DNA from 3 places in the Azospirillum baldaniorum genome. Region 3 is predicted to be linked to each of the others. Evidence: riboswitches for the same ligand, from Rfam matches in the RefSeq annotation. Region 3 holds a riboswitch; each other region holds the start of a gene.

Region 1 (9,663 bases), on a different contig from region 3:
CTCGCCACCGCCACACCGGTGACCGGCACGCTCAGCCTCAACGCCAACGGCGCCAACCCGGTCTCGGCCACCGCCACCGACGCCTCGGGCAACGTCTCGGCACCGGGCACCCAGTCGTTGGTCATCGACACCACGCTGCCCGACGCCCCGACCGTTGCCACGGCGCTGACCAACAGCACGACGCCCACCCTCACCGGCACGGCCGAAGCGGGCAGCACCGTCACCGTCACCATCGGTGGAGCGACCTACACCACCACCGCGACCAACGGGACTTGGAGCCTCAACCTCGCCACGGCGACGCCGACCGCCGGCACGCTCAGCCTCAACGCCAACGGCGCCAACCCGGTCTCGGCCACCGCCACGGATGCCGCTGGCAACATCTCGGCGCTGGGCACCCAGTCGCTGACCGTCGACACCACCGCGCCGACGGCCAGCGTGCTGTTCGAGGACGACAGCATCGACGCCATCGAGCAGTCCAGCGCCGCCTTCACCATCAGCGGCGGCGAGGCCGGGACCAGCTTCACCTGGACGATCACCTCGGCCGGCGGCGGCCAGGTCACCGGCGGCGGCGTGATGAGCGGCCCGACCATGCGGGTGACCGGGCTGGACCTCTCCGCCCTGGGCGACGGCACGCTCACCCTGACCCTCGGCCTGACCGACCCGGCGGGCAACGCCGCGCCGCCCTTCACCGCGACGACGCAGAAGCTCACCGCCACCGTGGAGAAGCCCGCCCCGGTCGCCCCGCCGCCGACGGCCACCGTGGACGGCGCCACCGTCAACGGCTCGGTCACCACCGGCGGCGACGGCAAGCGCGTCACCACCGTGACCATCGCGGCCAGCAACAGCAACCGCGTCGAGGACACCAGCACCGCCAACGCCGACCTCGCCGACGTGCCGGTGGTGCGCGAGCAGGTGGTCGACCGCCAGACCGGCGCGGTGTCCACCGTCACCACCCTGACGGTCAGCGTCTCCACCGGCGTGGCCGTCACCACCTCGGGCAGCGCCGAGCGGCAGACCGCCGCGCAGGCGCAGAGCGGGCTGACCGGGCTGATCGCCGCCATCGAGGCGCGCACCGACGCCGGCACCGCCTCGCGTGGCAACCTGACCGGCGGCGGCGACGGCTTCCTCTCGGTGCTCTCCGCCCAGGCCCAGCTCCTGGTGCGCGCCATCGACTTCAGCACGCCGGGGGTGGCCGCCGGCCAGGCGGTGCAGACCAGGGTGACCGGCAACACGCTGGGCGGCACCGGGGTCGCCAGCACGGCGCCGACCGCGGTGGTGCTCAATACCACGGCGGCGGCGGGTCCGGTGACCATCCAGCTCGACAACGTCGAGTTCGCGGCGGTGGTCGGCAACGCCACGCTGGTCGGCGGCGACGGCGAGCAGATCGTCTACGGCGACGACCACGAGCAGTACATGTACCTGGGTGCCGGCGACGACCTCCTGCACGGCGGCGGCGGCAACGACACGATCGCCAGCGCCGGCGGCAACGACACGCTGTACGGCGACGATGGCGACGACGTGGTGATGGGCGGCGAGGGCGACGACTGGCTGTTCGGCGGCGAGGGCAACGACCTGATCGGCGGCGGGGTCGGCAACGACGCGCTGTTCGGCGGGACGGGCCAGGACATCCTGTTCGGCGAGGCGGGCGACGACACGCTGACTGGCGAGGCGGGCGACGACACGCTGTCCGGCGGGGCGGGCAACGACCTGCTGTTCGGCGGGTCGGGCGACGACTTCCTGATCGGCGACGACGGCGACGACACGCTGAGCGGCGGCGACGGCAACGACGTGGCGCTGGGCGGGGCGGGGCGCGACCTGATCGGGCTCGGCGCGGGCGACGACCTGGCCAGCGGCGGCGAGGGCGACGACACGCTGTTCGGCGAGGAGGGCAACGACACGCTGTTCGGCGGGGCGGGCAACGACCTGCTGAACGGCGGGGCGGGCAACGACGTGCTGTTCGCCGACGGCGGCGCGGACACGCTGTGGGGCGGCGCCGGCGCGGACGTCTTCGCTTTCGGGCGGGCCTCGGGCGGGTCGGTGGTGATGGACTTCCAGGTGGGGGTGGACCGCTTGGCGCTCTATGACGCCAGCATGGACCTCGGCGCGGTGATCCGCTCGGCGCGGGTGGAGGGCGGCAACACCACGCTCGACGTCGGCGGGGGCAACCGCATCACCATCCTCGGCCAGACCGGAAACGTCGCCGGCTGGTTCGGCTGAGCGGGCATAAACGCCGTTCTGCGCCAGCCTCCCCGAACGGATTCGGGGGGCTAATCCTTAGGGGGCTTTGCCGCCATGGGGTTATCGGTTGGATGATGGCTTACCCGATCGAACGAATCCCCGGAGCCATTCCGCCATGCCGACATCGCCGCACGGATCGCCTGACCGAGGGCTGAAGCCGTTCATCCTCGCCATTCATCGCGAAGCGCTGGAAACCGCCGCGGCGAAGGGGCTGACCGGCACCCTGGCGCAGGTCGCCGCCCTCCAGGACACCGCCAGCCTCGCCTCGGCCAAGGCTGGACGCCTCGTCACGGAGGAGGAGGTGATGCGCCTGCTGCTTCGGGAGCGCCGCGCCCGTAAGATTCATGAGGCGATGGGAACCGCACCAGTCGTGCCGGTCCGGAAGCCGGTGGCGGCCCCGTCCCGGTTCCGCCTGGGGCGCTGGCGGACCGTGGCGATGGGCATGGCCCTCTCGGCGTCCGCCGGACTGGCTGGAAAGGCGCGCTTGTAAGAAACGGGCGGTGCGCGGTCCGCCGGTACCGAGTGAGTACGCCCATTGCCCTGTTGAGTGAGGCGCGGGGCGCACTGAGGCTGTCGCTTCCCCGCTGTTCGGCACGAAACACACAATGGGAGGTCTCATGTCCGTTCGCCTGGATCGCCGCCAATTGCTGCTCTCCGCCGGAGCCGCCGCGCTGGTGCTGGCCGTGGCGCCGCGCTTCGTCCTGGCCCAAACAACAGGGGGCCAAACGCCGGCTGGCCAAACTCCGGGCGGCAAGGGATTCACGCTGCCGCCGCTGCCCTACGCGCCCGCCGCGCTGGAACCGCACATCGATGCGACGACCATGAGCGTGCATCACGACAAGCACCATCAGGCTTACGTCGACAACCTCAACAAGGCGCTCGCCAACCACGGCGACCTTCAGGCGATGCCGCTGGCCGACTTGCTGAAGCGCGTGCCGGAACTGCCGGAAAGCATCCGCACAGCGGTGCGCAACAACGGCGGCGGTCACGCGAATCACAGCATGTTCTGGAGCATCATGGGGCCGAACGCTGGCGGCGCTCCGGACGGCGAGGTGGGGGCTGCCATCACGCGCGACTTCGGCAGCTTCGACGATTTCAAGACGCGCTTCAACACGGCGGGGGCGGGGCAGTTCGGCAGCGGCTGGGTCTTCGTCACCGCCGACCCGTCGTCGGGCAAGCTGGCCATCGCCGCGCGGCCGAACCAGGATTCCCCGGCCATGGACGGCGTGCCCGTGCTGATGGGCAACGACGTGTGGGAGCACGCCTATTACCTGAAGTACCAGAACCGGCGCGCCGACTATCTGGCGGCTTGGTGGAACGTCGTCGACTGGGGCGCGGTGAACCGTCGCTACGCGGCGATCCGGAAGGGCGAGCTGGTGATCTGAACAAAAAAGGGCGGCGGGGACATCCCCGCCACCCTTCCTGCGAACCATCTGGTCCAGAGGCCCGGTCAGGCGCCCTGATGAAGGCGGATGTTGAACAGCGGGCCCTGGCTCTGGCGGCGCAGCGCCTTGGCGACGGCCAGCACGGCGAGATCGGCCAGCGGCTCGACGATGATGACGGTCATGTAGGCGGCGCCGAAGGAGGCGACCTCCGTCATGGTCTCGGCGGTGAAGCCGTGGCCGTAGAGGGCCCAGAAGGCCACCCAGGCGACGATGCCGCCCTGGTAGGCGGTGGAGAGGGCCAGCGCCTGCGAGTACTTCAGGTCGACATAGGGGGTGGCGTCGGGGACGATCCGCTTCGCCAGCAGGCTGATGCCCCACAGCGGGACCAGCAGCGTGGTGACGTTCATGCCGTACTGCGGCAGGTCGAACGGCGCGAAGAACAGGCCCTGGATCAGCAGGCCGGCGGCGAGGCCGATGGAGGCCGCACCGGCGCCGAACAGCAGGAGCAGCGTCGAACCGAGGATCAGGTGAACCTCCGACACGCCCACGGGGTGGTGCGGGAACACCTCGAAGAAGCTGAAGACCAGCGCGGTGGCGATCAGGCTGCGCAGCACCAGCGGTGCGACCCCGCCGTTGTTGCGGACGTCGTTGTGCGCCAGCTTTCCGGCCATCGCGAAGCCGCCGGCGGCCGTCGCGTAGCTGAGAGCGATCTTGGCGCCGTCGACGACGCCGGGTTCGATGTGCATGCTCTATGCCCTTTCCGAGTCTGCCATGCGTTGGGAGGGCGTCGTTGCTGGCAGGCACCGGCATCGCAACCCCCTTGGCCCCCTGGATGGGCGCACCGGGGGACGGCTTGCGGAAGACGGGCGGCCGTCGGGCCGGACATCGGCAAGCGACCACCGGGGCACCCCGCCCGAGGACGTACGTTCGGTTACGGCAGGTCTCCTGGCTTGCGGGTCAAGGCGGCATCGTCCGGCCTTCCCGGCGCCCGTTCCCGCAGGCGGCGCCAGTGACACGGAAAGGACGAGGCCGCTCACCGCTCACAGTTGCGGGGGCAGCGCCGGATTTGCCGTTTCTCCCCCTGCGGGGCGGCGCACCGGCTTCCCTCTTAGCCCCGCGACCGGAGGGCGCGGGGAACCATAACCGGCGCCAGGGTAGGGGCGGGGTCCCCCGCCGTCAAGAGGGGGATGGCGACCCATCGGGGGAGTCGCACGGCTTCCTTGACACCACTCCCGCGGAACCGACAAGGTCCGGCTGACTGCGCGAGGCCGGATCAATGGGCGAAGGACGGGGTTGCGGGCATGCTACCGGTTCATTTCCTGACCATCGTGCTGAACGGCGATCCCTTCATCCGTTACCACTTGGAGGTGTTCCGCCAACTGCCCTTCCCCTGGCATTGGCACGTCGTGGAGGGGGTGGCGGAGCAGGTCCGCGATTCCTCCTGGTGCGCGCAACGGGGCGGGCGGGTCCCGCAGGACCTTCACCGCGACGGGCGCAGCAGCGACGGAACCTCGGAGTATCTCGACCGCATCGCGGCGGAGGAGCCCGGGCGCGTGTCGGTCTACCGCAAGCCGCCGGGCGTCTTCTGGCAGGGCAAGGTGGAGATGGTGACCGCGCCGCTGGCCGCCATGACGGAGGAATGCCTGCTCTGGCAGGTCGATGCGGACGAGCTGTGGACGGCGGAGCAGATCGCCCGCGCGCGCCGGATGTTCCTCGACTCGCCGTCGCGCACGGCGGCGCTGTACCTCTGCCACTTCTTCGTCGGCCCGTCCCTGGTTCTTGACCGGCTGGACCAGTACGGCAATTACCGCGCCTACGAATGGCTGCGCACTTGGCGGTACCGGCCGGGCGATTACTGGCACTCGCATGTCCCGCCCCGGCTGGTGCGGCCGCAGCCCGACGGGTCCGAACGCGACCTCGGCGCGGCCAACCCCTTCCTGCATGAGGAAACGGCGGTGAGCGGGCTCGTCTTCCAGCATTTCGCCTACGCGACGCGCCAGCAGGTCGCGTTCAAGGAAATCTATTACGGCTACGACGGCGCGGTCGGGCGGTGGGAGTCCCTCCAGGCGGCCGGGCGGTCGGTGGGCAACGGCACCCTTCCGTTGCGCGATTTCTTCCCCTGGGTGACCGACGCAGCGACCGTCGCCCGCGCCGAGCATGCCTTGGTGGAACCGCTGGCGCGCCCGGACGCCGACGGAAGCTGGGGCTTCGTGCCGCCGGCGCGGGGCGCCTCGACCGCCCCGGCGGTGGCGCTGCTGCGGAATTCCGGACCCGCCGTCCGCCGCCGCACGCTCGTCCCCGGCGAGCCGCCGCCCTTCCCGACCGACCTGATCCAAAGCGTCGGCGTGTTCCTGCTGGACGGGGCCGGCGCCGCGTTGCGGGCGTCGGGTGTCCTGCGGGAGTTGCGGCGGGCTTTGCCGCTGGCCCGCATCACCGTCTTCGCGACGCCGGACGCGGAGGCGGCGCTCGCCCTCTGCCCCTACGTCAACCAGCGCGTCACCCTGCCGTCGCTGACGGGGCGGGCGCCCGACGACGCGCTGGTGACCGCCGTACGCGAGGAGATCGGCCAACAATTCAGCGGTGCCTTCGACCTGACGATCAACCCGGTCCGGGGTGAGGATGCCAGCTTCGCCAACCGCCTGATGCAGGATACGGGGGCGCCGCTCCGCCTCGGTTGCAGGGTCGGCCGGCCGGTGCGTGGCTATTACGCCGACGCCTTCCTGACCCACGTCGCGCCAGCTCCCGCTGTCCTGTTGGGGGCGCTGACCGCCGGGGAGGCGGACCCCGCCACGGAGGTCTGGACCTCCCCCGCCGGCGAGCGGGCGGCCGCCGCGCTTCTGGCCGCGGGCGTTCCGGCGCGCTGGCGCTGTGCGGTCGGCCTGTCCGCGTCCGTCGGCACCGGCGGCCTGTCGGAGCTGTGCCGCCGCCTTGCCGCGCGGGGAGACACCGCCCTGGTCCTGGTCGGCGAGGAGGCCGCCAGGGGGGCCGCGGCGCGCATCGCCGGGGAAACCGGTGGCGCCTGCCTGAACGCGGTGGGGCGGCTGGGTTTCGACGGGCTGTGCGCCCTGCTGCGGCGCTGCGACCTGTTCGTCGGGACCGGCGCCCCGGTGGAGGACATTGCCATGGCGGCCAAGCTTCCCATGGTGGGAACCGGTCCGGAGCACGGCGCCCCGACTGCCGAGGCGATGGAAAGCGCCATCGCGGCTTGGCTGGCCGACCGCGCCCGCTTGTGAGATCGAAGAGAGCAAGCGTGGAAAAACGGAAGGGCAGGCGCGCAAGGCGCTTGTGTTGGCGCGTTTGCGCCGCAATGATCCGCCCCCACCGAATCCCGGACGGCCGCAAGCGGCGCGCCGCAGCGGGGCAAAACCATGGATTGAATCCGGCGGCCCGGTAAGCACACGATGCGCAGAGCAGTCATGAAACCCCGTGCGGATTGGCGTCCGGGGCTCCGCAAATACCCCTACGGCGTCCGCGCCATGAGCGCCGGCGCCTTCTGGCGCGAGGATGTGCGGTACGAGTTCTCCGCCCATCAGATCGACCTGATCGAAAGCGTCGCCGACGAGTTGCACACCATGCTGCGCGAGGCGCTGCGCGCGATGGTGGACGGGCGGGCGCTGGCCCGGCTGGGAGTCCGCGGCGGCGTGGCGCGTCTGCTGGAGGCCTCCTGGAACGACTATTGGGCCGCGGGGCGGCTGAACGAGCGGGCCGGCGCGCTGATCGGGCGGCTGACGCTGGCCTATGACGGGCGCGATTCGGTCAAGCTGCTGGCCTGCAACTACGACACGCCGGAGGGGCTGTTCGCCGCCTCGATCATCCAGCGCAACTGGCGCGAGGCCCTGATGGGCGACGCCAACCAGTTCAACGGTCTGCACGAGGGGCTGGTGGAGCGCTGGGAGGAGCTGGCGGCGGGCATGCCGGGCCGCGGGCTCGTCCATCTGGCCTGCGCCACCCCCGACCCGATGCGCGAGAGCGAGCTGGTCTATCTGGCCGCCACCGCGGCGGAGGCCGGGATCGCCACGCATCTGCTGCCGCTGCAGAGCCTGGGCTGGGACGGCCAGCGCTTCGTTGACGACGAGGGGCGGGCGGCCTCCTGGCTGGCGAAGATCTACCCCTGGCAGGGGCTGGCCGACGACGCCTTCCTGCAGAAGCTGCGGATGGGCGGCATGAGCATGCTGTCGCCGCTGTGGTGCTGGCCGATGTCGAACCACGGGCTGCTGGCGACGCTCTGGTCGCTCTACCCGCGCCACCCGAACCTGTGCCGCGCCGCGCTCGACCCTGAGGAACTGGCCGGCTGCGACGCGGTGACCGAGCGCAGCCTGTTCGGGCTCGACGACGCGGCCCAGCGCATGACGGCGCACGGACGCGCCATTTCGGACACCGGCAGCGCCGAGTATCCGGGAGGGCGGGTCTGGCTGGAAACCCCGCCGATCTTCGAGGAGGAGGGCGTCCACGCGCTCCTGCACTGCTGGATCATCGGGGACAAGTGCCTGGGCATGTCGGTCCGTGAATCGGCGGAACCGCGGGTCGGCTCCGACGCGGCGATGGTGCCGCACATCTTCCGCAGCTGACGCGCATTCACGGGGTGGAAGGAGCCCGCCCTGTTCCAACGAGGCGCAGGGCGGGCGCTTCGGCAGCGATCAACCGGCAGTCCTCAGCGGCCGCGGCCCGGCGCGAAGGGATTGGGCAACGGCGAGCCGAACGCCGCCCGGCGGGCGTCCCGCCACGCGACGTCATTGCCGACGCCGCTGTGGGTGGCCGACACCGACACCACCTGACTCTGGTGGCGCAGCCAGCCGCGCAGCTTTTCTTCGAACCGTTGGGCGTCCTGGGCGTCCGCAACCTCCAGTTCCATCGACATCTGCAGCTCGGTCTTCATGGCGTTCCTCCTCTGGACCGTTCCGTTGGACAAACAGCCGGGGGGGCCACTGGTGCCGAAAAAACAGAAAAGGGCGGGGAACTTTCCCCGCCCTGCGCTGCAACGCCGTGAACGCGATGGCCGTCGATGCGAGTGGCGGCGCCGCCGCTCACTTCCCTTCGGGCTTCGCCGGGCGGGCCGGCTTGGCGATGCTGGCGATCTGCTTCTGCAGGTCGTCGATCTGCTTCTGAAGCTCTTCATAGGTGTGGCTGGCCGCCGCGGCCGCGCCGTTGGGCGGAACGGCGGACGGGCCGGGGGCCGCCGGGCGGGGCGGGGCGGCGGGGTGCTCGCCGGGCTGCCCGTCCTCAGCGCCGCCGAAGGGCGAGAACATGCGCATGGCCCGTTCGAACATCGCCATGTTCTGCTTGCCGACCTCTTCCAGCCGGCCGAAGGGGAACATCCCGCCCAGCGTGTTCTGGAAATAGTCGCGCATCTGCTCCTGGTTGCGCGAGAAGGACTGCATCGAATATTCGAGGTAGCGCGGCACCATCCACTGCATGTTGTCGCCGTAGAAGCCGATGAGCTGGCGCAGGAAGCTGATCGGCAGCAGGTTCTGGCCCTTGCTCTCCTCCTCCACGATGATCTGCGTCAGCACCGAGCGGGTAATGTCCTCCCCGGTCTTCGCGTCATAGACCACAAAGTCGAGCCCGTCCTTGACCATCTGACAGAGATGGTCGAGCGTCACGTAGCTGCTGGTCGCCGTGTTGTAGAGCCGCCGGTTGGCGTACTTCTTGATCGTGATCGTCGCGGACTTCTGGTCTTCCTTGTCGGCCATCGCTGTTTCTTTCAAGAAGGGTCGTGCGGCGAGAATGTTCCAGATATAAGGACTACTCGAAGGAATGCACCCTGTCCAGTGCTGTGCCGCAGCGCTGCGACCCCAGGTGGGCGCCGCCCCGATAATTCGGGATTTGCGGCATTTTCGATCGGTCCTTCGCGGCTCTGGTCAAGGGCACCGCCTCCCTCATATACTCCCGGCCATGGCCGAATCGTCCGAATCCGACACCCCATCCCTGGAAACGCTCGCGCAACGGTACCTCGACCTGTGGCAGGAACAATGGGCGGCCTGCGCCGCCGATCCCGAGATGGCCGATGCCGCCGCCCGCCTGTTCCAGATGATGGCGCAGG
Region 2 (9,663 bases), on a different contig from region 3:
TCCAGATCACCGCGGCTGTAATGGCGCAGGCCGAGATCGACGCGTTTGCGCGTCACCGCCTGCCGCAAGGCGTCGCCATGGCGGTCGATCTGGTTGCGGATGGCGGTGCGGATGAGGTCCGTGCGGTTCGCGTAGAACCCTTCCTGCACCAGCAGATCGATGTGGCCGAGATCGACATAGCCGAGATTGATCGTGATCTTCTCGCTGTCCCCAGCCTTCGGCTTTTGATCGCGGGCGTTTTCAGACATCCCACTACCATCCTTCCACCATCCACTAGGATGGTATATGGAGGGGACGACGCACCGAACAAGGGGGAGAGCATCGTCAGGATGACGAAATGTCCACGCCCCGTCGGCATGCTCGGTCGGCGGCGAGGCAACGGACCGGCACACCGGTCCCGACGATCCCGGTCGCAGCTTTGATGCGCATTCATTCAACGCACCCATCTCGAACAATGGATCGCACGGGTTGTTGACAACTCCCCATTGTGAAATACTGCCACGCCCATCCGTTGAGGCGTGCCCTGCGGCGGACAGACCAGAATTGGCGGGCCATCGTCTTCAGGATCACGGAAAGGCAGGCAGGATGCGCTCTGGACGACCGAACGGCGGCCGCGGGCCGGACGCCGCTCTTGATCTGAACACGGCGTTCGATCGGCGCGACACTCTGTTCACCCGGGCCGCGGAGCAGATGTCCGACATCGTCGCCAACCCGCCGAGCGGCCCCCACGCCTTCGACCTCCTGAACGGCGGCATCCGCGAATTGTCGAGCCTGATGATCCGGCAGCTGCCCTTGACGACGGCGCGCGAGGCGCGCCTTGCCCACGCCCTCTGCCAGGAGGGGATCGTCGAGGACACCAAGGCCCTGGCCCTCGGGGAGGGCGTGGCGTTGTTCCTCGACCGGCTTCAATCCGCCGCCGATCATGCGGGCATCGGTCCAGCCGCGCTCCCCGCGTCTGACCGCGATCACGCGTTGATCCGCCTGGAACGGCATGTGCAAACGATGGCGCAGGCCCGGCACGGCGCACGGGATGTCGACCTCCATCAGGCCCTGGACGCCATGGCGGCGACCCCTGCGCAAGGCTTGGAGGGTGTTCTCGCCAAATTGCGGGCGTGCCGCACCGCGATGGCCGACCAGGGGAACCGCGCCGACAGGGTGGCTCCTCTGCTGAACGATGCCGTGGCGGTCCTGGAGCGTATGGCGCTGCGGGAAGCCGTCGCCCGCTTCGACAGCGCGGCCGACGCCTTCGAGGCGGCGATGCCGAAGGCCCTGCCGAGCAAGCCGACCGAGCGGATGCTCGCCGCCGGGGCCAAGGCGGGGAGCGTGGCCCTGGACGCGGCGCGGCGGATCTATCAGGCGATGGCGTCGGAGTTTCTGTCGCCGAGGAAAGGGGTCGGGGAGTGACGGACGCCTTGCCCATCACGCCGTCACTGGCCGCTCCCTTGAAGAATCGCAGCGGCAAGCACCGCGGGGCTTGGCCGTTTGCCCGTGGCTTGGTGAACATCCTGCGCGGCGGCCGCGGCGGCCCGCCGCCCCAGCAACCGGCGGAGACCCAGGTCGACATCCACCGCCAGCCCTTGCGAACGGCGCTGGACTGGCACCAGGACATGGTCGCCTTGTGGAGGCGGCACCCAACCTTCGGCCCGGGCCTGCACGACGACCTGAAAAGCACGGGTCTGCTGCCGCGCTGCGTCATCCTGACGGCGCGGGACGGCGGACCGCTGTGCTTCCGCTACATCGGCGAGCCGACCCGCCGGGTCTTCGGCGACCGCTGGGCCGACCAGAACATCGGCAAGCCCCATCTCGAAGACGTGCACGGCGCCTACGCCCAGGCCATCGACGCGCAATACCGGGAGGCGGTGGAGGGCGGGGAGCCGGTGTACAACCATCTGGTGATCACCGGACTTCCCCGGCCGCCCGTCAATTACCGGCACCTCCTGTTCGGCTGGTCACTGGGCCATCGCCGTCAGGCCCTGCTGGCGCTGATCGATTCCTGAGCCGGATGGACCGGTCCTTCAGGCCGCCTGGGCGAGGTCCGCGGCGAGTTGCGCCAGATCGCCCAGGAACTGCGCGCGGCTGAAGCGCACGAGGTGCATCGGCAGCGTCTTCAGGCCGATCTGGTTGTAGGTGATGGCCGGCTCGTCGTCGATGTGGCGCGGCCCCATCTTCCGTTCCGCCCAGACCGGGACGATGTCCGGATCGACGACCGAGATGAACCAGGTCGGCGACCACAGCAGCCACGCCGCCAGCTTGTTCACCCGCTGGCAAATCGGGAACAGGCCGCGGCCCTGGAAATCGGGGCGCGTCCATCCCGCGTTCGTCCACACCACCTGCCCCCGCGTGCCGTTGGCGGTGTCGGACGTGCAGGTGCACCATTCGCCCTCCGGAGCCTGCACGGCGGGCTCGTCGTAGAACACCGTCATGGCGTTGAAGCGGTCGCCGATGGACTGCGTCGTGCAATCGTAGAGCAGCCCGGCCTGGGCGGTGACCACGTCGCCGGAGGGGGCTCTCCCGCAGATCCAGAAGGCGTTGGCCGGCGTCAGGGAACGGCAGGCCGGATGGGCCGCCGGAAGCATCGGCTCCCAGGAGCCCGCGGCCACCGCCGCCTCGTTGACGCGCACCAGCGCCGGCATGTCGAACTCGACGGAGAGCGCCACTCCCCGGCCGGCCGCCAAACCGACGAGTTCGTCGCGGGCGGCCTGGAGCAGGCCGGACAAAGGTCCCGACGGGACGGGGAGAGCGGAAAGGGCGATGGAGGCCGGTTGCGTGCCGATAAACCGCGTGCTGGCAAACATGGATGTCTCTTCCGTGGGTTGGAAAGGATTGGCGTCAACCGCCAAGCGGGGCGCGATCCGCCCCGCACATCCACATCATCGTCGCTGCCCAGCCGGTATTACTACTTTTGCGGATGCCCTTGCCCGGAAACGCACGGGGCGCCCGATCCACCGGACCGGACGCCCCGACTTTTCCCTGATGCCCTTTGCCCGGAGGCCTTACTGACCCTTGCCGTCCGAGGACACCGCGGCCGTCTCGCTGGAGGAGGCCGGCGTGGAACCGCCGGCACCCTTCGCCGGACTGCCGGGCACCCACCAGCGGCGGGCCTCGCCGTCCGCGGCTTCCGGAGCCGCATCGGCGCGGGTCTTCAGCATCGAGAAGACGATGGAACCGCCGACCAGGAAGGCCGTGATGCCCAGCGCCACCGCCGTCGGCATCTTGTAGATGTCGATCATCAGCATCTTCGCACCGACCACCACCAGAACCAGCGACAGGCCGTACTTCAGGTAATGGAAGCGGTGGATGATCGAGGCCAGCGCGAAGTAGAGGGCGCGCAGGCCGAGGATGGCGAAGACGTTGGAGGTCCAGACGATGAACGGGTCGGTGGTCACCGAGAAGACCGCCGGGATGGAGTCCACAGCGAAAACCAGATCGGTGAACTCGATCAGGATCAGCACGAGGAACAGCGGCGTCATCATCCGCACGCCGTCGCGCATCACGAAGAACTTCTGCCCCTCGTAGCCGTCGGTCATGCGGAAGCGGGAGCGGACGAATTTGACGATCCGGTTGTTCTCCATGTCCGGCTCGTCGTCCACCGACATCAGCATCTTGATGCCGCTGAAGATCAGGAAGGCACCGAAGATGTAGATGATCCAGTGGAATTCCTGGATCAGCGCCGTACCCGCCACGATCAGCACGCCGCGCATCACCAACGCGCCCAGGATGCCCCAGAACAGCACCCGGTGCTGGTACTGCGGCGGCACCGCGAAATGCGTGAAGATCAGCGCGATGACGAAGATGTTGTCGACGCTCAGGCTGTATTCGATCAGGTAGCCGGTCAGGAACTCCAGCCCCTTCTGCGACCCTTGGAAATGAAAGACGCCGGCGGCGAAAATCATCGCCAGCGTGGAATAGGCCGCGCAGCGCATCAGCGCCTCGCGGCCGGAGATCACATGGGATTTCTTGGAAAATACACCAAGATCAAAGGCCAAAAGCACGCCAACGAAGACGGCGAAGCCGGCCCACATTAAAACGATCTGATCCATGGAACTGTCCCTTGCTTCATGCACTCCGCTCCCGCAAGCGGAGACGTCGATCGTCACATGAGCAGTCCGACATCACCGATGCGCCACGGCGGGACGCATCGGCCAGAGGGGCCCGGACTGGAATCGTGACCGCAAGGTCTGCGGTCAACGGACAAGCGCGCGCGACGGCTTTGCCGCGGCGCGCCAGAGCGCCCGCCTCCATCGTTTGCCGTGGAGGCGTGGCGGTCGTTCAGGAAGTTGGTTCGCTGCGGTCCATGCCGATGTCTCCCAAAGGCCCGTCGGGGACCGTCGTCCGGCGGTGGACCTTGTGGTGGAGCGGGACCCAGGGGGGAGGATAGGGCCAGCTTCCGCAAGGCCGCGCCAAAGCGACGGCTCTATGGGAAGTCCGACATCACAGCGCCGGGCGACGCTGCCAGAGGGGCCCGGACCTCACCCGTCATGTAGTCAGGCCCCCGCGCGGCGACAAGAGGGGTGCGCGTCCTTTCCGGACCATGATCGGCGCGATGGCCGCAGGCAACGACACCAGTCGGTTGATCGCCCATGGGTTGCCGGCGTTCCGGTCCGGGAGCCGGCTTTGCGAATTCCGTGTCGCCCATGGATGATTCCGCACCGGTGGGTTGTTCGTAGCGATTGACGGTAATTCACGGCAGGACACCCACAATGATGCGGCGTTCCATTTTGCTCGGCTGCCTGCTGGCGGCCGGATTGGCTGGTTGCGGCCCGCGTTTCGAGACGGTCGCAAGCTATTTTCCACCCGTCAGCGAGGCGGGAAAGCTCTGTGTCGCCCAGTGCAAGCAGGCACAGACAATCTGCCAATCCGCAAAGGAGCTGGCCGTTCAGACCTGCCGGGCCGAGGCGACGACCCGCGCCCAGGGCGAATATCAGGCCTATCTCCGTTCCTTGCCCAAGGATGCGGACAAGAAGAAGATCAAGACGTTCAGCGATTTCGACCGGAACCCCAGCTGCTACAGCAACCTCACCTGCTCCTCCGATTACAACGATTGCTACAAATCCTGCGGCGGCCGGATCGAAGCGCAGACCTATTGCGTCGGCAATTGCAAGGAGATGAATCCCCCCGTGCCGGATGGGTCCGCGGTCGGGCCGAGAACCACGCTCTGACACCGGTCGGGCGAGGATGGGCGGATTGCGGCTTGACCGGAGCCGTTCCGCCCGCGTAGCTTCGCACCCGACGGTTGCCCGAAAGGGCTGAAAATGGGAACACGGTGCGGACCCCGCGGCGATTGGCCGTGCGGGGGTTCTACGCCGAGGCTGCCCCCGCAACTGTAAGCGGCGAGTCGTCCATCGGAATGCCACTGGGATCGTGATCCTGGGAAGGCGATGGGCAGACGATAACCCGCGAGCCAGGAGACCTGCCGTCAGTCGTGGTCACACGCGAACACGTTCGGGCGGGGTGCACCGAAGGTCGTCGAACCGGGAGTCCGTTCGCGGAGCGTCCGGGGGGACTTCGTTCGCGGTGACGTGCCACCGGCGTCCCGCCCGAGGTCTCAATGAGTGTCCGCGTTCCCCGCCTTCACCGGACGGCGTCCTTCGCCGCCCTTCTGGGAAGCCTTGCCCTTCCCGTGTCGGCCCTCCCCACGTCGGCCTTCGCCGATTCCACCACCATCACGACGCTTCCGCCGGTCTCGGTGACCGCCAACCGCGTCCCCACCGCCGCCGAGGAAACCGGCAGCGCCCTGACCGTCATCACCCGCGAGGAACTGGAGCAGCGCCAGACCCAGCTGCTGTCCGACGCGCTGCGCGCGGTGCCCGGCGTCGCCGTCAACCGCACCGGCCCTATGGGCACCCTGACCCAGCTCCGCATCCGCGGGTCGGAGGGCAACCAGACGCTCGTCCTGATCGACGGGATCGAGGTGAACGATCCCGCCGCCGGTTCCGAATATGATTTCGCCAACCTGCTGGCCGGCGACGTGGAACGCGTCGAGGTGCTGCGCGGCCCGCAGAGCGCGCTTTACGGCTCCGACGCGGTCGGCGGCGTCGTCAACATCGTGACCCGCCGCGGCGCCGGCGCCCCCCGGTTCGGCGCCGCCGTCGAGGGCGGGTCCTTCGGCACCGCCGCCGGGCGGGCCTCCTTCGGCACCGGGACCGACCGTTACGACCTGTTCCTCAGCGGCCAGGGCGTCACCAGCGACGGTGTGTCGGTCGCCGACAAGCGGCTCGGCAACCCGGAGAAGGACGGCTACCGCAACGGCACGCTGACCGGAAACGCCGCCGTCCGCCCGACCGAGCACAGCGAGATCGCGGTGACCGGCCGCTACACCCGCTTCCGCACCGACACCGACGGCTTCGTCGGCGGGCGCGGCGCCGTCGATGACGGGACCAGCACCGCCGGAGAGCAGTATTTCGGGCGCCTCCAGGGCAAGATCGCCCTTCTCGACGGAAAGTGGGAGCACATCGTCGGCCTGACCCATGGCCGCCAGCAGCGCGACTACCGCGACGACGCCAAGACGGTGACCAGCCGCTACGACGGGCGCAAGACCAAGGCCGACTATCAGACCAACCTCGCTCTGAACAGCGGCCCCGCCGACCATGTGCTGACCGCCGCCGTGGAGCATGAGGAGGACAAGGCGATCAGCCGCAGCAGCTTCTCCAGCTTCGACCGCTCCATCGGCTCCACCGGGCTGGTGGGCCAGTACAAGCTGGGGCTGTTCGACCGGCTGACCCTGACCGGCAGCGTCCGCCACGACGCGAACGACCTGTTCCGCGACGCCACCACATGGCGCACCACGGCGGCCTATCTGATCGAAGAGAGCGGGACGAAGCTGCGCGCCTCCTACGGCACCGGCGTCAAGAATCCGACCCTGTTCGAGCTGTACGGCTACACCGCCACCTACGCCGGCAACCCGAACCTGAAGCCGGAACGGGCGCGCGGCTGGGACGCCGGCTTCGATCAGGCGCTGTGGGGCACGCGGGCCTCCGTGGACGGCACGTGGTTCGACCAGCGCATCCGCGACCTCATCACCGGCACCGGGCGGACCTCCGTCAACATGCCGGGCGAGTCCCACATCCGCGGCTTCGAACTTGGCCTGTCGGTGGAGCCGGTCGACCGGCTGACCATCCGCGGTTCCTACACCTGGACCGACGGCGAGGATTCCACGGGGGTGGAACTGGTGCGCCGGCCCAAGCAGCTCGCCAGCCTGACCGTCAACCACCGCTTCCTGGAGGACCGGGCGAACGCCAACCTCGGCGTCGTCTACAACGGGCGGTCCAGCGACTGGGCCTACGATCCCTTCTACAACCGGCAGGTCGTGAATCTCGCGCCCTACACGCTGGTCAACATGGCCGGCTCCTACGCGCTGTCCGAAGGAGTCGAACTCTTCGGGCGCGTGGAGAACCTGTTCGACCGCCGGTATCAGGAGGTCTGGACCTACGGCGCGCCGGGACGGGCCGGGTATCTCGGGCTGCGGCTGTCGCTGTGAGGCCCACCTTTGTCGGGCTGGCCGCCGCCCTCCTGCTGATCGCGGGAGGGCCGGCGGCGGCGTGGGAGGCGCCGCCCGCAAAGCCGCCCAGCAAACCACAGCGCATCGTCTCCCTAAATCTCTGCGCCGACGAGCTGCTGTTGCGGCTGGTCGGGCCGGAGCGCCTCGCCGCGGTGACGTGGCTGGCGCGCGATCCCCGCGCCTCCACCGTCGCGGCGCTGGCGTTGCGGGTGCCGGTCAACCACGGGACGGCGGAGCAGATCCTGCCGCTCAACCCCGACCTGATCGTCGCCGGGCGCTACACCACGCGGGTCGCGGTCGGGCTGCTGACGCGGCTGGACGCCCCGCTGCTGGAGCTGGACGTCCCGCAGAGCGTGGCGGGGGTGGCGGAGCAGATCCGCGGCCTCGCCCGCGCCGTCGGCGAGCCGGACCGGGGGGAGGCGCTGGTCGCCGACCTGCTCTCCCGCCTCGACGCCCTGCCCGCCGCGGCGCCGGGTCCGCGCCCGACCGCGGTGGTGCTGCGCCCCAACGGTTTCGTCGCCGGGTCCGGGTCGCTGGTCGACGAACTCCTGACCCGCGCCGGGCTGGAGAACATGGCCGACCGCCTGCCGCTGGGCAGCCAGGGCGCCCTGCCGCTTGAGGCCATCATTCTGGGCGGGGCGGACGTGCTGATCGTCGACGCCGCACCCGACGCGCCGCCGTCGCTGGCCGGCGCCCTGCTGCACCACCCGGCCCTGAAGGCCTTGAAACGTCAGGTCCGCACCGTGTCGCTGCCCTCCCGCCTGTGGACCTGCCCCGGCCCGCAGATCGCCGAGGCCGCGGAACGGCTGGCTGCCGCGCGGGAGGCCCTGCCATGACGGCTGCCGCAACGTGGGAGTCCCGCATCCCCTACCCCGCCCTGGTCGCCGGGCTGACGGGTCTGGCACTGGCGCTCTGCGCGGTGTCGGCGGCGGTCGGCTATGTGCCGTTCGACCTGGGCGTCGCCCTGTCCGACTGGCTCGCCGGGCGCCCCACCCTGGGGGCGCTGGTGCTGGCCGAATTGCGCCTGCCGCGCGCCCTGATCGGCCTGCTGGTCGGCTTCAGCCTGGGGCTGACCGGGGCGGCGATGCAGGGCTGGCTGCGCAACCCGCTGGCCGAACCGGGGCTGGTCGGCGTGTCGAGCGCCGCGGCGCTGGGCGCGGTGATCGTCTTCTACAGCGGCCTGTCCGCCGCGCTGTCGCTGGCCCTGCCGCTCGGCGGCATGGCCGGAGCGGCCACCGCCGCGGTGCTGCTGAACCTGATGGCGGCGCGGGGGGCCGGAACGACGGCGCTGGTCATCGGCGGCATCGCCATCAACAGCCTCGCCGGGTCGCTGACCGCGCTGGCCCTCAACCTCGCCCCCAACCCCTACGCGGCGCTGGAGATCGTGTTCTGGCTGATGGGGTCGCTGGCCGACCGCGGCACCGACCAGCTCTGGCTCGTCCTGCCGCCGATGCTGGCGGGCTGGGCGCTCTGCCTGTCCGGCGCCCGCGCGCTCGACGCGCTGACCCTGGGAGAGGACGCGGCGCGCAGCCTGGGCTTCGACCTCACCGGGCTGCGCGTCCGGCTGATCGCCGGGGCGGCGCTGGCGGTGGGCAGCGCGGTGTCGGTCACCGGCGCCGTGGGCTTCGTCGGGCTGGTGGCGCCGCACCTGATGCGCCCGCTGGCCGGGGCGCGGCCGGGACGGCTGCTGCTGCTGGCGGGCCTCGCCGGGGCGTGCCTGACCCTGGCCGCGGACATCGCGGTCCGGCTGCTGCCGACGCGGCCCGAACTGAAGCTGGGCGTGGTTACCGCCCTGATCGGGGCGCCCTTCCTGATCGTCCTGATCGCCCGGCTGCGGCGGGAGGAGACGTGATGCGCATCGAAACCCACGGCCTCTCGGCCAAAGCCGGCGGGCGGACCATCCTGACCGACGTCAGCCTCGCCATCGAGCCCGGCGCCTTCACCGGGCTGATCGGCCCGAACGGCGCCGGCAAGACCACCCTGCTGCGCCTCCTCGCCGGTCTCGCCGAGCCGGCGGCGGGCCGCGTCACCTTCGATGGAAAGTCCGCGGCACAAGTCGGACGCCGGGCGCTCGCCCGCGGCATCGCCTATCTGCCGCAGAGCGGCCCGGTGCATTGGCCGCTGCGCGCCGAGGCACTGGTCCTGCTGGGTCGGCTGCCCCACCG
Region 3 (9,663 bases):
GGCGGACACGGCTCTGGTCGCCTTGACCGCCCTGAAGCGGCTTGAATCGGACCGACTTGACGTGCGCGACACGACGCGCGACGCCGTGCGCAAGGCGTTGGAGGAGCATGGCGTCATCTTTCTGTCGTCGGCCCGCGGCCTCGGCGTCATGCTGGTCGATCAGCCGGAAGACAAGCCCGCTGCGCCGCTGGAAACGTCCGGGCAGAAGCGCGGCTGACCGCCCGTCGCCCGGCCTTTCCATTTCCCGTCTCCTTTGACCCCTTAAGGTTTCGTCCGTACGGGAGCTTATGGCCGCCGCGTGGCGGATCAGGACGACGGCTCCAGGTGGGGCAGAAGGCTCCTTGGACCCCGCAGCCCGCGGCACTGGAGTGGGGGCGCTGGTTCAATCCCCGGCATCTGCTCAAACCGGTCGACAGCGTTCCGCTCGTCGAAGCCGAAAGCGCGCTGCCACGCTCAAGCAGAAGACGTTGGCTTGGTGGCCTGACCCAAGCCAAGTGAGGGTCATGTGTGGACGGCCCCTCTGGCGCAAGAGGGAAATTCGTGGTGACTGGCCGAGAAGGATACATCTATGTGTCTGGCCTGTTGTTGCAGCCGCTGGCTGCTGGCCTTGACCTTGTCATCGTTCGCCCGCCCTGACGGGTCCTGCCTTGGCCGCCCTCCGGAGGAGGACAAGGAGCCCGTCCCCGCCGCGCCGGCGGAACCCGGGAACGCTGACGTCCAGCCTTCCGAGCCGATGAACCCGGCCTGACCCAAAGCGGGGCTTCTTCGCAAGGGGTTGGAGGTGCGCCTCATGCCGTCCCGGCCGCATGGGCTTTTTGAACCAAGCCAAAGAATCCACGGACGGGTCCATGACCGATTTGGCGTCATCGGGTAAGCGGGACGAGCGTTTCATCCATTCGGTTGACCGGCACGCCAGCATCCACCGAGACGATCCCTGGCAGCATCCGTTTACACGGCAAGGTCGCCGGCCTCGGGCTCGACCATGAGCTGGAGGAATTGACCATGCTGTTTCGCGATGTCGGCAAAGATGTGATCGCCATCCCGCAGCCGAGCCATGCCTGGCTGTCAGGCCAGTTGCTCCGTGCCTGGGGCAACGGGATCTTCGCTCCGGTCGTACCCTACGAGGAGGTCTGCCTCGGGGCGGAGCTGCATGACATCGGCTGGCTGTCCTGGGAAGCCGCCCCGACGCTGAACCCCCAGACCGCCCGCCCACACAGCTTCCAGGAACTCGGCGCCGCCATCCATACGAGCCTTTGGACGGAGGGTGTGCGCTGCGCGCTCGCGTTCGGGCGTTATCCGGCCCTTCTCGTCTCGCTGCACGCCGACACCATCTACGGCAGCTTTTTCGACTTCGCCAAAGCGACGCCGGAGGATGCCGCGCTGGTTCGCCGCTTCCTGGACGACCAGCACCGCTTCCAACGCGCCTGCATCGAGGCGCTGTCGGGCAACCCGCGTTACGCCCCAGCTCTCTCCCCGCCAGCGATCGAGCGCAACCGATTGCTTGTCGCCGCTGTGGACCGCATGTCCTTGCAGATCGGATGGGGTCTTACCAGCGAAGCGTGCATTCCCAATGTCCCGACCATCGGCGAGGCCCGGACGGAAATCCGCCTCCGTTCTCCGTCTGGCGACCCGGCGGAACTGGTCGTCGATCCATGGCCTTTCGCTGCCGACCATGTCGAAGTCGTCTGCGAGGGACGGCTCCTGCGCGGTCGTTTCACCGACGAGCGAGCGATGCGTCAGGCGCTCGACCGTGCGGAGACCATCACCATCCCAACGGTGTTGAGGCACCCATAACGCCGATTCCCCGCTCGGGCTGGAGCCTTACGGAGTGTTCGGCGTGATGGGTGCGCCGACCCGCAACAGGTTGCCGTCCGGATCGATGTGGGCAAACTCGCGCAGGCCATAGGGCGTGGCGGTGATCGCGGTCAGGCGGCCATCGACTTCGGCAGCCTGCCATGAGGCATGCAACGCGTCAACGTTGTCGACGTAGAGATAGCAGGCCGCAACCGAGCGTGCTGGGTCCAGGTCGGGAACCCGCGCCAAGTGGAGGCTCACGCTGCCCCAGGCAAGAAACCCGTAAATGGGATCGGCGGCCGCTTCCTCGTAAGCGGTCGCCTCGAAACCAAGACGCCGGTAGTGGGCGAGCGCCGCACGGACATCCCGGACTGGCAAAATCGGTGCTACCCTCGCGAACTGAACAGCCATTGCCCTTTTCCCTCCAGTCTCCAACCACAGTCCATGATGCAAAAGCAGCGCGGCGGACCACAAGCTTGAGGAGGCTGATCGGTAGGGGCTCGAAAGCGGCATTGTGGCGAAAGGAGAACTTGGCGCTTCGCTTCCGTTCGTTCGTCGATTGGCGGGTGCCCGCACAGGGCGGTGCTGCAACATCACCCCAATGTGAAGGCTTCGTGCACGGCGGACTGGACGGAGCCGCCGAGGACCGCACCACCACCCGCTACATGGATCCAGTCGCCGATCGTCACGGCTCCAACCGCATGGCGCGGCGTCGGCATCGGCGCATGGTGTTGCCAGCTGTCGCTGCCCGGATCATAGCTTTCCATCTGCCCGAACACTTTTGCCTGCCGCGGTACCCCGCCGTTGAGAATTCCGCCTTCTCCCCCCATGGCGAAGAGGCGGTCACGGTAAACGACAAGCCCATGGCCCGACCGGGCCGTCGGCAACGGCGCCCGCATCTCCCATGTGTCCCGATCCGGGAGGTAAACGTGGTGCAGATCGGTGTTGTACTCGAACGTGTTGAAGCGGCCACCAACGACGTGGATCGCGCCGGCATGAACAACGCACCCGACATGATCGCGCGCCCCCGGGAGCGGTTTGCGGGCCGACCAGCGATCGGTCTTTGGGTCATAGACTTCGTGCCAACCGACGCTCGCCCGTTCGCTGGCCGGCTCCGATGCGCCACCGATCAGATGAATGGCGCCATCGAGTACCACAGCCGCCGCCGCACCGCGGGGGCGTGGCAGGGGCGCAATGGGGGTCCAGGCGTTGGTGGCCACATCGTAGGCGTAGGCGTTCGTATCGGACCGCCGGTTTTGCTCGATGAACCCGCCAAGCGCGTAGACGCGGCCGGCTTCTGCGGCGACCGCGACATGGTTGGCGCCACGCGGCAAGGCAGCGCCCTCATACCAGAGGTCGGCCACCGGGGTATAGATGTGGTGGTAGGCCCGATTGACGGCACCTTCGCCATAGCCGCCCACGACATGCATCCGTTCCGCACTGACGGTGGCCCAGGCCATTTCGCTGCGCGGGATTGGAAGCGCGGCACGGCTGACCCAACGACCTGGCGGGCCGGCGGGAGCTGGACTGTCGAAGACACGTTGCGCTTCCTGATCCGGCGTCAGATGGTGCGGCATGCCACCTTGGAGGCGAGCATAGGGGTCTGCGGCGGGCCGCAACTCCGGCAAGGGCGATTGCGCGTGTGACAATGGCACCCGGACAGCACCAAGCGCCAAAGCTCCAGCACTTGCGCCAAGGAATGTCCTGCGATCCATGTGACCTCGCTTTCTGCCTGTGTTGTCATGATGACCCCGGTTTCGCCATGGAGGCCCACCGCTTTGCACTGTTCGCAGATTTGCAGGATCATCGTTCCTGATTTCAGCCGTTTTAGCCATCGACCAGAACGCCCATCCATATAACGTGCGCGTCCGACACCTTGGAACGCGTGGTTGCAGGCGGATGCACACATGAACACCATCCCTCCCACTGCAGAAAGCCAGTTTCCCTTTCCAAACGGACGGGAAACCCGCTGCCTTGAGATGATTTTCCCCGAGCAGGCCAACCATTACGGCACGCTGTTCGGAGGCACGGCCCTCAGCCTCATGGGAAAGGCCGCCTTCATCACCGCCAGCCGCGCCGCCCGCCATGCGGTCGTGATGGCCTCCTCAGAGCGGATCACATTCCACACCCCCGTCATGGTCGGCCAACTGGTCGACTTGGTCGGACGGGTCGACACGGTCGGGAAACGGTCGATGACCGTCCATGTCTCCCTGGTCGCCGAGACTTTGGCATCCGGGGAGCGCCGGCTGGCCGCCGAGGGATGGTTCGTCCTGGTCGCCGTCGACGGTCATGGGCGGCCGGTTCCAGTCCCGGCCTTCCAAGACATCCAGCACGGCACGCAGCAGGGATGATCCGGAAAGCCCCCGGCGCGACGACTGGGAAAGACGAGGGTGGACACCGTGAAGCCTTGAGGCCTCCGACCGAAGCCAGCCGCAGGATGTCCGGATGCGCTTGATGCCGTTATCGTCGCAACAACGGTGTATAGAAACATAAAGATGTCTTTATGTTTCTCTTGACAGGATTGCGGCGTTGCGGTTGGATCGCGGCGTCATGGTTCTGCCGGTTCCGCTCGGGGCTGGGAGCTAAGAGGGAAGCCGGTGCCGCCAGATCCGATGGCCAGTCCGGCGCTGCCCCCGCAACTGTAAGCGGAGAGTCGTTTCGTCGCCTCAGCGCCACTGGTGCCTCGTTGGGCACCGGGAAGGCCGGACGGAATGGTGCCGACCCGCGAGCCAGGAGACCTGCCGTGACCGTTCGTTCGTCCTCGGGCGGGGTGTCCCGGTGGTCGCGTGGGCCGTGTCCGGCGTCTGTCGCTGGTCTCCTCTCGTGCGCCTGCTTGGGTTTCCTTTCCCGGACGTCCTTATTACGACACCGATCCGCTGGCCGAGCGCTTGGCCGGACAGGGGAGAACCATGTCGATCGTCTTCTGCAGGCTCGGTTACCCGTTCATGGGACCACGCCGCGACGTGAGCCGAGAGCGGCGTTGGACATCCGTCGGGCCGGGACGAACGACACCGCCAAGGCCGCCTGCCGGCCTTCGATTACCCTTCCGCTTGTGGAGAAACCGTCTTGGCCGGTTGCGGCACCTATGTGATCACCGTCCGGGGTTTTGTCGCCCCTTTCCAGATCGGGGTCTACGCCCACGAACGTGGCCGCCGTCAGCGCTTGCGCATCGATGTGCGGCTGGTCGTCGAACGCGGCCGACCGCGTTTCCTCGACGACGTGGCGACCGTCCTGTCCTACGAAGGGTTGGTCCTGGCGCTGGAGAAGCTGGCCGACGGGCCACACACCCAGCTCCTGGAATGCCTGGCGGACCGCATCGGCGACCTCTGCCTTGCCGACCAGCGCGTCGTCGAGGCCGAGGTGTCCATCGAGAAGCCCAACGTGCTCCCGCAGATCGATTCGGCCGGGGTGACCATCACCTACCGGCGGGACGACGCCGTTCAAGCCGCGCCGGGAGCGCTGTCATGACCGCCCCTCTGTCCGCACCGCCGTCGATCAGCTTCGAATTCTTTCCGCCGAAGACGGAGTCGATGGAGCAGGGCCTGTGGCAGTCGATCCGGCGGCTGGCCCCGTTGGCTCCAAGCTTCGTGTCGGTGACCCACGGGGCCGGCGGTTCGACCCGCGAACGCACCCACGCCACCGTCTGCCGAATCCAGGACGAGACCGGCCTTCCGGCGGCAGCGCATGTCACCTGCGTCGGCGCGACGCGGGACGAGATCGACACCATCGCCCACAGCTACTGGAATGCCGGCATCCGCCATCTGGTGGCACTGCGCGGTGACCCGTCGGACATGCCCGGCGGCAGCGGGCGTTGCGAACCGTCTCCCGGCGGCTACGCCTACGCCGCCGATCTGGTGGCGGGAATGAGGCGCATCGCCGATTTCGAGATCTCGGTCGCCGCCTATCCGGAGTCCCACCCGGAAGCGCCGAGCGTGCAGTTCGACCTGGACAACCTGAAGCGCAAGGTGGACGCCGGGGCGACCCGTGCCATCACCCAGTTCGTCTTCGACAACGACGTCTATTTCCGTTTTCTCGACCGCTGCGCCGCGGCGGGCATCCATGTGCCGGTGATTCCCGGCATCCTGCCGATCACCAACGTCGCCCGTGCCGTGGAATTTGCTGCCAAATGCGGCGCCTCGATGCCGGCCAGGCTGGTCGAAACCTTCGAAGGGTTGGACGACGACCCAGAGACCCGCAGGCTCGTCGCCGCGACGGTGGCGGCGGAGCAGTGTCAGGCCCTTCAGGCTCAGGGCGTCCGGGATTTCCACTTCCACACCCTGAACCGTTCCGATATCACCCTCGCCACCTGCCACATGCTGGGGATAAGGGCCGCGGTTCCGGCACCGTGATCGCCACACGCGCCACGGCTACGCCGCCTTCGGCGCGTAGCCGTGGCGCTCGTTGAGGATGCGCAGCAGGTCTACCGCCGCCTCGCTGATGACGGTGCCCGGCGGGAAGATCGCCGTGGCGCCGGCGGCGTAGAGCGCGTCGTAATCCTGCGGCGGCACCACGCCGCCGACCACGATCAGGATGTCGCCGGCCCCGTGACGCTCCAGCTCCGCCTTCAACTGCGGCACCAGCGTCAGATGGCCTGCCGCCAGCGAACTGACGCCGACGATGTGGCAGTCGTTCTCCACCGCCTGCCGCGCGGCCTCCTCCGGCGTCTGGAACAGCGGCCCGACGTCCACGTCGAAGCCCAAGTCGGCGAAGGCGGTGGCGATCACCTTCTGGCCGCGGTCGTGGCCGTCCTGGCCCATCTTCGCCACCATAATGCGCGGGCGGCGGCCATCCCGCTCGGCGAACTCCGCCACCAGCGCCCGCACCCTGGCGATGGCGTCGGACTGCCGCCCCACCTCGCCGGCGTAGATGCCGGTGATGGTGCGGATCTCGGCCTTGTGACGGCCATACACCTTTTCCAGCGCGTCGGAGATCTCGCCGACCGTGGCGCGGGCGCGGATGGCGTCCACCGACAGGGCCAGCAGGTTGCCGTCGCCGGCGGCCGCCGCGTTGGTCAAGGCCTCCAGCGTCTGGCGGCAGCGGATGGGATCGCGCTCGGCGCGCAGCCGTTCGAGCTGGGCGATCTGCTGGGCGCGGACGGCGGAGTTGTCCACCTTCAGCACCTCGATGGCCTCCTCCTGCTCCAGCCGGTACTTGTTGACGCCGACGACGGTCTGGCGGCCGGAATCGATGCGGGCCTGGGTGCGGGCGGCGGCCTCCTCGACGCGCATCTTGGGGATGCCGGTCTCGATCGCCTTGGCCATGCCGCCGGTCTCCTCGACCTCGCGGATGTGGCCCCAGGCGCGGGCGGCCAGTTCGCGGGTCAGCCGCTCGACGTAATAGCTGCCGCCCCAGGGGTCGATCACCCGGCAGGTACCGCTCTCCTGCTGGAGGAAGAGCTGGGTGTTGCGGGCGATGCGCGCGGAGAAGTCGGTCGGCAGCGCCAGGGCCTCGTCGAGCGCGTTGGTGTGAAGCGACTGGGTGTGGCCCTGCGTGGAGGCCATCGCCTCGATGCAGGTGCGCGTCACGTTGTTGAAGACGTCCTGCGCCGTCAGGCTCCAGCCCGAGGTCTGGGAGTGGGTGCGCAGCGACAGAGACTTGTCGCTCTTCGGGGCGAACTCCTTGATCAGCTTGGCCCACAGCATGCGGCCGGCGCGCATCTTGGCGACTTCCATGAAGAAATTCATGCCGATCGCCCAGAAGAAGGACAGGCGCGGCGCGAACTGGTCGATGGTCAGCCCGGCGGCCAGCCCGGCGCGCGCGTACTCCACCCCGTCGGCCAACGTGTAGGCCAGTTCCAGGTCGGCGGTCGCCCCGGCCTCCTGCAGGTGATAGCCGGAGATCGAGATCGAGTTGAACTTCGGCATGTGCTGCGAGGTGAAGGCGAAGATGTCGGAGATGATCCGCATCGACGGCTTGGGCGGGTAGATGTAGGTGTTGCGGACCATGAACTCCTTGAGGATGTCGTTCTGGATGGTGCCGCTCAGCTTGTCGGCGGACACCCCCTGCTCCTCGGCGGCGACGATGTAGCCGGCCAGCACCGGCAGCACCGCGCCGTTCATCGTCATCGACACCGACATCTGGTCGAGCGGGATGCCGTCGAACAGCGTCTTCATGTCGAGGATGGAGTCGATGGCGACCCCCGCCATACCGACGTCGCCGGTGACGCGCGGGTGGTCGCTGTCGTAGCCGCGGTGGGTGGCGAGGTCGAAGGCGACCGACAAGCCCTTCTGCCCGGCCGCGAGGTTGCGCCGGTAGAAGGCGTTGGATTCCTGCGCGGTGGAGAAACCGGCGTACTGCCGCACCGTCCAGGGCTTGTCGACATACATCGTCGGGTAGGGGCCGCGCAGGAAGGGCGCCATCCCCGGCATGGCCGCCAGATGGTCGAGCCCGTCGAGGTCGGCCGCCGTGTAGAGCGGCTTGACGTCCAGCATCTCCGGCGTGCGCCACAGCGCCGTGGCCGGGTCGGTCCCGGTCTCCGCCGCGAAACGTCGGCTCCACTCGGCGGGAGAGGCGTTGGAAACGGCGGCGTCCAGGGGCAGCGTGGAGAAGTCCGGCAGACTGGTCATCGCGCTTTTCATCACGCTTTCCATCACAAGGGCACTCCCAAACGGGCCAGGGTCGCGCGCAGGACCGAGAGAACGTCGCAGCCGACCGACACGAATTCGTCGATGCCGGCGGCCGTGAGATCGGCGCGGCGGTCGCCGGGGTTTCCGGCCAGGAACAGGTGCTCGACACCCGCCGCCTTCAATGCCTGGGCGAAGGGTGCGGCGTGGGCCTCGTAGAGCGCGTCGGAGCCGCACAGCACGGCAATGCGCGTTCCGGAGGCACGGAAGGCCGCGGCCACAGATTCGGCGTCGGGGAAGCCGTTGTTGCCAAGCGTCTGGATGCCGCCGGCCTCGAAGAGGTTCTTGGCGTAGGTGGCGCGCGCCGTGTGCTGGGCGACCGGCCCGATGTTGGCGAGGAAGACCGTCGGCCAGGACCCATGGGCGAGCTTGTGGCGGTCGGCGGCGTCGCGCAGGGCCTCGAAGGATTCGTGCAGGCGGTGGCGTGGCAGCGGCTCGACGCGGGCCGGGGTTCCCCGCGCCAGGGCCGCCGTCAGGCCGGCCCGCGTCGCCCCGCCGGTGGCGGCCTCCACGAGATCGTCCAGCGACCCGGAGCCGACCGCCGCCGGTGCCACGGCAGCGTCGTCATGGTGGCGCGGTACGGGGGATGGGCGGACGACCGGCTGCTCAAGGAGGTTGGGAAACTCGCTGACGCCGGTCAGCGGGTCCTTGCGGCGGGCGATGTTGGCTTCCCGTTGCGCCCAGGACCCGGCGATGGTGCGGGCGAGGCTGCCATCGGCCAGCACGGCGGCGATGCCGCCCCGCCGCTCGATGTCCTGGAATTCGGCCCAGGCGGCCTGGCCCAATTGCTCGGTCAGCGTTTCGACGTACCAGGAGCCGCCGGCCGGATCGGCGACGCGGGCCAGCGAGGATTCCTCCTTCAGCAGGATCTGGCTGTTGCGGGCGATGCGGCGGGCGAAGTCGTCGGATTCGCCCAGCGCCGCGTCGAAGGGCAGCACCGCCAACGCGTCGGCGCCGCCGACCCCGGCGGCGAAGCCGGCCACCGTGGTGCGCAGCATGTTCACCCAAGGATCGCGCCGCGCCATGATGCGTCGCGCCGTGCGGGCGGTCAGGTGCATGGCACGGGCTCGCTCCGAGGCGCCCGACGCCTCGGCGATGCGCCCCCACAGGCGCCGCGCGGCGCGCAGCTTGGCGATGGAGAGGAATTGGTCGCAGCCGACGGATAGGGTGAAGGCGATCTGCCGGCAGGCGGTGTCGATGTCCAGCCCGGCAGCGGTCAGGGCGCGCAGATAGGCGACCCCGGTCG

What was found. Region 3 has a riboswitch for cobalamin ahead of Sp245p_RS27775 (dihydroneopterin aldolase). Riboswitches for the same ligand answer to the same signal wherever they lie in the genome.
Region 1: linked by a shared signal. The riboswitch ahead of Sp245p_RS33755 (energy-coupling factor ABC transporter permease) and the one ahead of Sp245p_RS27775 (dihydroneopterin aldolase) in region 3 are both predicted to bind cobalamin.
Region 2: linked by a shared signal. The riboswitch ahead of Sp245p_RS20470 (TonB-dependent receptor plug domain-containing protein) and the one ahead of Sp245p_RS27775 (dihydroneopterin aldolase) in region 3 are both predicted to bind cobalamin.

The regions. Positions count from the first base shown of each region.
Region 1 covers NZ_CP022262.1:515,477-525,139, forward strand. The annotation lists gene Sp245p_RS33740 (Ig-like domain-containing protein) at 1-2,217, shown strand, start outside; gene Sp245p_RS33745 (hypothetical protein) at 2,354-2,728, shown strand; gene Sp245p_RS33750 (superoxide dismutase) at 2,856-3,623, shown strand; gene Sp245p_RS33755 (energy-coupling factor ABC transporter permease) at 3,689-4,369, opposite strand; cobalamin riboswitch at 4,542-4,780, opposite strand; gene Sp245p_RS33760 (glycosyltransferase family protein) at 4,925-6,856, shown strand; gene Sp245p_RS33765 (glutathionylspermidine synthase family protein) at 7,040-8,191, shown strand; gene Sp245p_RS33770 (hypothetical protein) at 8,275-8,499, opposite strand; gene phaR (polyhydroxyalkanoate synthesis repressor PhaR) at 8,648-9,313, opposite strand.
Region 2 covers NZ_CP022254.1:1,357,118-1,366,780, reverse strand. The annotation lists gene Sp245p_RS20500 (CopG family transcriptional regulator) at 1-248, opposite strand, end outside; gene Sp245p_RS20495 (hypothetical protein) at 586-1,404, shown strand; gene Sp245p_RS20490 (hypothetical protein) at 1,401-1,997, shown strand; gene Sp245p_RS20485 (hypothetical protein) at 2,016-2,795, opposite strand; gene Sp245p_RS20480 (TerC family protein) at 2,994-4,040, opposite strand; gene Sp245p_RS20475 (hypothetical protein) at 4,701-5,159, shown strand; cobalamin riboswitch at 5,214-5,432, shown strand; gene Sp245p_RS20470 (TonB-dependent receptor plug domain-containing protein) at 5,549-7,477, shown strand; gene Sp245p_RS20465 (ABC transporter substrate-binding protein) at 7,474-8,334, shown strand; gene Sp245p_RS20460 (FecCD family ABC transporter permease) at 8,331-9,350, shown strand; gene Sp245p_RS20455 (ABC transporter ATP-binding protein) at 9,350-9,663, shown strand, end outside.
Region 3 covers NZ_CP022260.1:237,977-247,639, forward strand. The annotation lists gene Sp245p_RS27745 (helix-turn-helix domain-containing protein) at 1-217, shown strand, start outside; gene Sp245p_RS27755 (DUF3891 family protein) at 901-1,794, shown strand; gene Sp245p_RS27760 (bleomycin resistance protein) at 1,822-2,205, opposite strand; gene Sp245p_RS27765 (Kelch repeat-containing protein) at 2,388-3,509, opposite strand; gene Sp245p_RS27770 (acyl-CoA thioesterase) at 3,774-4,145, shown strand; cobalamin riboswitch at 4,330-4,554, shown strand; gene Sp245p_RS27775 (dihydroneopterin aldolase) at 4,861-5,262, shown strand; gene metF (methylenetetrahydrofolate reductase [NAD(P)H]) at 5,259-6,143, shown strand; gene scpA (methylmalonyl-CoA mutase) at 6,162-8,360, opposite strand; gene Sp245p_RS27790 (methylmalonyl-CoA mutase family protein) at 8,384-9,663, opposite strand, start outside.